DNA from 2 places in the Pseudoalteromonas sp. HL-AS2 genome. Region 2 is predicted to be linked to the other one. Evidence: riboswitches for the same ligand, from Rfam matches in the RefSeq annotation. Region 2 holds a riboswitch; the other holds the start of a gene.
What was found. A riboswitch is a leader RNA that binds a small molecule or an ion and turns the genes downstream of it on or off. The one in region 2 is predicted to bind cobalamin.

Region 1 (3,746 bases), 280 kb from region 2:
TCAATATCATTTCTAAAAATAGCAACATCAACACTTGCTATATCAAAATCTACATTTAACCCAATCTCTCGGTTTAATGATTTTTCAGGCTCTAAATCAGGATTAGATGAAGGTGGAAAACCAGGAAAAGCCGGAAAGTATAAATCGTTAAATGTAGGTGCTTTAAAACCAGTGCTTTGACTTATTCTAAAGGTTGCGTCTTCAGATAAATGATAGCCAGCTGCTGCAGTGTAAGTCGTTTCGTCACCAAACTGTTCATCATCGTCTTGACGCACAGTTAAATTAGCTAACACTTTCTCTGTATTATAATAAGCACCAACAAATACAGCTAATACATCACGCTCTTGTACACCATACTGCGTTGTACTACGAGATACATCATCGTTGTACCAGTTAACGCCGCCGCTAATATTAAGCTCTTCAGATAATGTATATTGACCGTTATAATCCAATTGCACACGTTTCGTTATAAAATCATTTACACCAAATGCTGAGGTATCGTGTGAATCATCTGTTGAAATAGCAATATCAATACTGTGCGATTGGTTAGTGTAGTTTTTATTCCAACCTGCAGAAAGCTGATAGTTTTTAAAATCACCTGTTTCTACAGTACTTGTGGCTGGGCTGAAACGATTGTCGTAATCTACATAGCCTTCACTGTATTGGCCTAATAACTTAAAGTTGCCGTAGCGTGCATCGGTATAATTTACTTTAAAACCAAGATTCTTATTTTCATAGCCATCTTCATCTGGTGCTACACCTTGGAGTACATCAAAACCATCAGTTTTTTCAAAACCTGCGTTAAACGCAGTAGTAACATCGCCTGATTTTACAGAGCCAGCCACCTGATAATCTTGATAAGAATCAGAACCAAACGTAGCACTCACAGATAAGTTATCTGACTCACGCGTGATAATATTAATTACGCCCGCGAGTGCGTCAGAGCCATAAATAGCCGCGCGAGAGCCTTTAATAATTTCAATGCGTTCAATACTATTTAAAGGGACATTATTTAGTGCTTTTTGTCCAAGTGTTGCAGACCCTGTACGTACACCGTCAATCAAAATCAACGCATCGCCAGAGCCAGTACCACGAAGTGACACACCTGTACTTTGACCAAAACCACCGTTTGGATTAACCTGAAAACCAACTTGTTTACTTAATAGCGTTGGTAAATCGCGTACGTTGCTTGCTTCTATTTCTGCACGCTCGATAACATTTACACTTGCTAAAACGTCATTGATTGATTGTTCGAATTTATTAGCTGTAACGGTAATTTTTTCGATTGGTTGCACTGTTGCAGATACTGAAAATGAAAGTGCAGCCGAAATTGCCACACCTAGAGCGGTTTTATTTAACATGATGTCCCCTACCTTTGCCCACCGCAAAGATGTTAATAAGTAAGATTACTTCAAGGCCGGTCTCCGGACTCAGTCAACACTATAATAGCTGCTAATACTTTACCGTTGCGGGGGCAGTGTTGGGGTTGTTATCGTCTTGAAAACGCACCAACTTCCCGATTATCTTGCTGTTAATTTCAATACTTTGAAACGTATACAAAGGTATTAAGCAAGCACCTTGAAAATAGGTCGCTATTGTGAGTATTTTGTTTATAAATGTCAATAGACGTCTATATAGCCAAAGTTTGATTTTTAACGATATAAACCCTCAACAATCACTGTAAAAGAGTTAGATTACATATCAAGTTACTAATAGCAAAAAAGCCAAACTTCATTGCTGTAGTTTGGCTTTTTTAACACAAATTTTTTAAAAATTAGTCTCCTAATCTCTATAATATCTGTAATCTGTTTTATTAATCGCGGAAGTTTTTAAACTGAAATGGCTGGCCTAAATCGGCGCTACGTACTACTTGCATAGCTTCTTGAAGATCATCTCGCTTTTTACCTGTTACGCGTACTTCTTCACCTTGAATGGCGGCTTGTACTTTAACTTTTGAATCTTTAATGGCTTTAACTATTTTTTTAGCCATCTCTTTTTCAATACCTTGCTTTAAACCAACGTTACGAAAAACATTTTTACCCGCTCGGCTAATATCTTGCAATTCAAGGCTTGATACATCCATACCACGCTTAGAAATTTTACTCGCTAAAATATCAAATAATTGTATAACCTGAGAGTCAGCTTCGGCTTTAAGCTTAATTACTTTATCATTTAGCTCAATCGATGCATCAACTCCCCTAAAGTCAAAGCGAGTTTCTAGTTCACGGTTTGCATTATCAACTGCGTTTTTAGCTTCGTTCATTTCTACTTCAGATACAATATCAAATGAAGGCATTGATTTCTCCTAACTATTTTATCTTAATTTTATACTTAATTTATTAAAGCGATTATAACGCTAAAACTATAAATCTTTACACTTTTATGCATCTTGTTCAGGTGCGATACTAAATTAGTTTGATATACTACGGTTTCTTTTTTAAGCGATTTTAGGATTTGTTGTGACAAGGCGTGTTTATCAAGCAATTTTTTTAATTAGTATTGTGGTGTTTACCTTTTTATTTGCGAAAGAAATAAAAGGGGTTGGCAACCTGTTTCCTCATGTTGATAAAGTAGCCCACTTTGGGATATTTTTCATCCTTGCCATAATAATGGATAAAGCGTTTAAACTCCCTTTATACGCACAAATACTTTTATTAGCCGGTTACGGTGCTGCAATAGAAATAATGCAAGACGCACTTCCATATAGGCAAGCATCAATCGCAGATTTTATTGCAGATTTTGCCGGCGCAGCAAGCTACTTTATAATCAAAGCAATTTTAACCCCACGTAAAAAGAACTCTCATGGCTAAAATTCTTATTATTGGCGACGGCGCAATAGGCTTATTATTAGCCCACTTTTTAAGTGCGCAGCATAGTGTAAGCGTGTTAACCCGAAAAAGTACGAGTAACACTCGCTTTTACAGTAGTGACAACAGTGCTTCACAAAAAATAAATGCCTCTTTTATTTCATTAAATGAGCTTAATAGTTTACCTAAATTTGATGTGTTTTTATTTACGGTAAAAGCCTTTCAAGTGCAAAGCGCATTTGCACAAATAAAACAGTTTTTGCCTCAGCATTGCTCTGTTGTGCTTTCGCATAACGGTATGGGTAATGTAGAGCAGTTAAAATGTGAGCTTAATGAGCACCAAGCGCTTTATTTTTTAACGACCAGCATGGCAGGGTTTAAATCAAACCAATATATAGTACAGCACACTGGTAATGGGCAAAGTGCAATTGGCGGATGTAACAACTTAGGTGTTAAAAATAGCAAAATTATGGCGGATCAATTAACCGCGATCCCCCTTTTAAATACGTCTATGAATATTGAGCAGCTACGTTTTAATAAGTTATTAGTTAACATAGCAATAAATCCGCTAAGTGCGCTACATAACATTAAAAATGGTCAGTTGCGCGAGCCTCAATATTGCTCAATTATAATTAACCTGCTAACCGAAGCATGTAATATTGCTAAGGCAAAAAACCTTGATGTAACGTTAATCAATGCACTGAGCAGTGCGTATGATGTGATGGCACGTACCGCAGAGAACTTCTCATCTATGCAACAAGATGTTACTCACAATAGAGCAACCGAAATAATGGCAATTTGTGGGTACATTAGCGAGCAAGGTAAGCTTCATAATATTAAAACCCCTTTTAACGATGAACTTTTAGCTAAAATTGCAGCAAAAAAAAGCGCGGTATAAACCACGCTTTTTAAATAGATAACTTTTACGGGCGATATACC
Region 2 (3,746 bases):
CAAAAGGTAACCACAGCGTTGCCCACTGCGCTCGTGCAAAACTGCCGAGCGTCCAAAATAAAATAGCCGCAACTGCCTGAGGATCGCTCCAGTAAAGTAATAAACTGGTAAATGCGCTAAATAAAAATGACAAGGCCACACCTGCCAGCAGCATAGATTCTACTTGCCCACTTTGCTGCCGCCCTGCAATCAATATAAGTAAACTCATAGCCACTAAACTGCCAGCCAATGCCGCTGCCGATAATGCAAAGCCCGCACTAATGCCCACAAACGCCATGAGTATAACTACCCCCAAAGACGCCCCAGACGATATCCCAAATAAATAAGGATCTGCTAACGGATTACGCGTCACGGTTTGCAAAATAAGCCCGGCAATGGCTAAACCACTGCCAGCTAAAAATGCCAGTAATGTGCGTGGCATTCTTAATTCAACAATAATTCGAGTGTTAAAGGAGCCCTCTGTTGAGGTGAAAATACTTTTAAATACATCAGTTAATGATGTGTCGGCAGCGCCATAACTCAGCGCCGTAAATAACGTAAATAATGCAGCTAGTACTGTGACTAAAAGTGCTATTGAATGATTGTTAAGCATGCGCATATTATTCATACCCATAAAAGTAAGTAATATGTGGAATAACACCACCTAATTTAGACATTTGCGGGTGGTGGCTTACTTGTGCACATACACCAAATACATCATTGAGCATGTCCTCGCTGAGCACATCGATGGGAGAGCCTGTATTAACAATTTCGCCGTGATTTATAACCACCAGCTCATCGCACATAGCAGCGGCTAAATTTAAATCATGAAACGATGCAAACACAGTAACGCCAAGCGATTTAGCCAACTCCATTACCTGAATTTGATACTTCACATCTAAGTGGCTGGTTGGCTCATCCATAATTAATAGTTGCGGTTGCTGCACCATAGCCCGAGCAATTAATGCACGTTGTTTTTCTCCTCCCGAAAGCGACTCAAAACGTTGGCTTGCATGATCCTGCAAGCCAACTCGCGCTATAGCTTGGTTTATTTTTTGTGTGTCGGCTGTTGTGGTGGTGCTAAATAATGCTTTATGCGGGGTTAACCCAAGTGCAACCACATCTAATAAAGTTAAATTAAATTGTGATGGGGTTTCTTGTAAAACAACCGCAACCTGCTTTGCGTATTCATGGCTTTTTAACTGCCAAATATCGGTATTATTAAATTTAATTTGCCCTGCAGTGGGCTGATTAAAGCGATACAAACACCGCAGTAAACTAGATTTACCTGCGCCATTGGGGCCAATTAAGCCAACGAACTTACCTTGCTTTATTTGCAAATTAACATTGTTGAGGATAGTTTTACTGCCAATATTCCACGACACGTGATTAACGCTTAACAATGGTGTATTTAATGGCGTTTGAGTTTGCAATAGTTAGCCCTAGGCAGGAATGCGCTCACTAACAATGCAACTAACTATGGCTAGTACATAATTTGAAGATGAGTAAACCCGCTCGTTAAAATAGTTTATTTGTATCTGACTTAAAGCGTTATGCTAATTACAGTTGCGGGAACAGTTGAGGAGTTGCACCTCATTCCAAATGAATACTCTATTATGGGCGGCTAAGTAAATAATTTAAAGCAAAAAAAACCGCACTTAACAAAGTACGGCTTAAAAAGGCAGTGCTAAGCGCTGCTTAAAATTTATATTCTATACCTACACCTAAGTAGTCTTGGTCAACGTTGTTGTCCATATCGAAATTAGAATAAAAACCAAATAATTTAGTGTTTTTATTTAACTGATGATCAACACCTGCCGAAATAGCCGTTTTGTCATCACTGCCTTTAAAATCCATTGCCTGGTACTGCAATTTAAAGGTATTGCTAGCCATAGTGTAAGCCGCACTTAATAAATAACCGTCGGCCTCACTACTGCCATCAACTTTTTCTTGCGTTTGATACATAGCGCCTAATTTAAAATCGGCTACTTTACCTTGTACTGATGCGCGCACTACATCGTAGCCGTTCACTTCACTATCGGCAGCAATAGCGGCATATATTGCGCTCTTTTTAAGGGCTGCGTCACCATAAGTTACTGCCATTGAATAGCCATTTTTAGCACCTGCTGCATCGCTATCCTCTGCAACAAACGTAGCCAAAAGCTTAAAACCTTGGTAAGAATTAGAGGCATAAGAAACACTACTGCCCATTCTATTTTCACCTTTAAAGGCATTTTTAATGTCGCCTTCAAGGTCGCTAAATAAATCAACTTTACCTTGTGACTGCTTAAGCGCGGTATCGTTACGGCCAATAACAACTTGGCCAAACGCGCCTTTTAAACCTATATACTGATTACGAGCAGAGATATTGTCGTCATTATCACCTTTTGAGTCGGCGTCAGAAACATCAACTTGAAATTCAAACTTATAAACAGCTTCTAAGCCATCAGATATTTTTTCAGACCCTTTTAAGCCCAAACGTGATGAGTTACTTTTAATTTCGGTAAAAGACCCCTCACCATCATCCGACGACTGTAGTGTTACGTTCGCTTTACCGTAAAAATCCACTTCAGCAAGCGCATTAAAAGACAAACCACCTAATAAAGCTACACATAAGCTCGACTTTACAAATTTCATGTTATTTCCTCGATAATCACAACAGACTCGTTTTTAATGCAACAGGAGTTTGGCACTGTTAAATGACAAAAATATTACAGCCGTCATATTTTTACACTTTTAAATTCATAAAAACACATAATAGTTGCAATCAAACGTACATATACAGCAAAACCATTGGCCTTACTCAACGGGTAACTTAGGAGTCATTTGGGTTAATAAATTTACTAATGTTTCTATTAACTCTTTTTGCTCATTGTCTCTGTGATAGGCAACAAATATATCGCGCGAGGTGGTTTCTACGTCTTTCACATGAAATAACTCGCCTTTTTCTAAATGCGCTGCAACAAGTACTTGAGGAATGAATGCACTCCCTCCGCATTGCAATATTAAATCAAGTGCTATACGCCCAGTACTTGTTCTAAAGTAAGGTGGGGTTTTGCCAGTAAACTGGCGAGCATGCCACAGTGAGAATGTCGTGCCCCAGTCAACATATACGTACTGGTTATCAAAAAAGTTATCGTAGCTGGCAGTATCAAACGCGCTTACCGGTATAATGGGTAGTTCACAAATTCGCTCAACCACCAGCTCATCAACTTTTGGTGGATCAAATAAAATAGCTAAATCTAAGGTGCGCTCTAATAACAGGCGGGTACTTTCTTGTTGTGCTTTTACCTCAGCCACCAAAGACACACCGGGCATTGCCGATACAATATTAGTAATACCAAACTGTAAAAATGCATCCCAAATGTTTGGTGTACCCGCTAGGCAAATTTGTTTATGCATATTATCGGCAAGTGCCACATCTACTTTTGCTCTTTGCATGCCAGTAATGATCATTTGTGCATGGGGTAATAAACGCTCACCTGGCGCTGTTAGTTGAATATTATTGCGCTGGCGAATAAACAAATTAACACCAAGCCCTTGCTCTAATTGACGAATTCTAAAGCTTACTGCAGACTGCGTGATATAAAGGTTTTCAGCCGCTTTGCCAAAGTGACGAGTGCGTACTACCTCAACAAATGTTTTTAATAAATCGATATCCAATTTTTTATCCTCACGATAAAAATAACTTGTTTAAAATATTTGCAAACTTGCCGCATACTCCAGCAATTACCAAGGTATGAGGGTACAACAATGAGCAATGATAT

Region 1: linked by a shared signal. The riboswitch ahead of RB215_RS11155 (TonB-dependent receptor domain-containing protein) and the one ahead of RB215_RS12505 (ABC transporter ATP-binding protein) in region 2 are both predicted to bind cobalamin.

What each region holds. Positions count from the first base shown of each region.
Region 1 covers NZ_CP133571.1:2,402,363-2,406,108, forward strand. The annotation lists gene RB215_RS11155 (TonB-dependent receptor domain-containing protein) at 1-1,361, opposite strand, end outside; cobalamin riboswitch at 1,398-1,563, opposite strand; gene RB215_RS11160 (YajQ family cyclic di-GMP-binding protein) at 1,814-2,296, opposite strand; gene RB215_RS11165 (VanZ family protein) at 2,460-2,810, shown strand; gene RB215_RS11170 (2-dehydropantoate 2-reductase) at 2,803-3,705, shown strand; gene thiI (tRNA uracil 4-sulfurtransferase ThiI) at 3,731-3,746, opposite strand, start outside.
Region 2 covers NZ_CP133571.1:2,678,066-2,681,811, forward strand. The annotation lists gene RB215_RS12500 (iron ABC transporter permease) at 1-598, opposite strand, end outside; gene RB215_RS12505 (ABC transporter ATP-binding protein) at 600-1,412, opposite strand; cobalamin riboswitch at 1,491-1,632, opposite strand; gene RB215_RS12510 (porin) at 1,678-2,616, opposite strand; gene RB215_RS12515 (LysR family transcriptional regulator) at 2,779-3,642, opposite strand; gene RB215_RS12520 (DUF413 domain-containing protein) at 3,733-3,746, shown strand, end outside.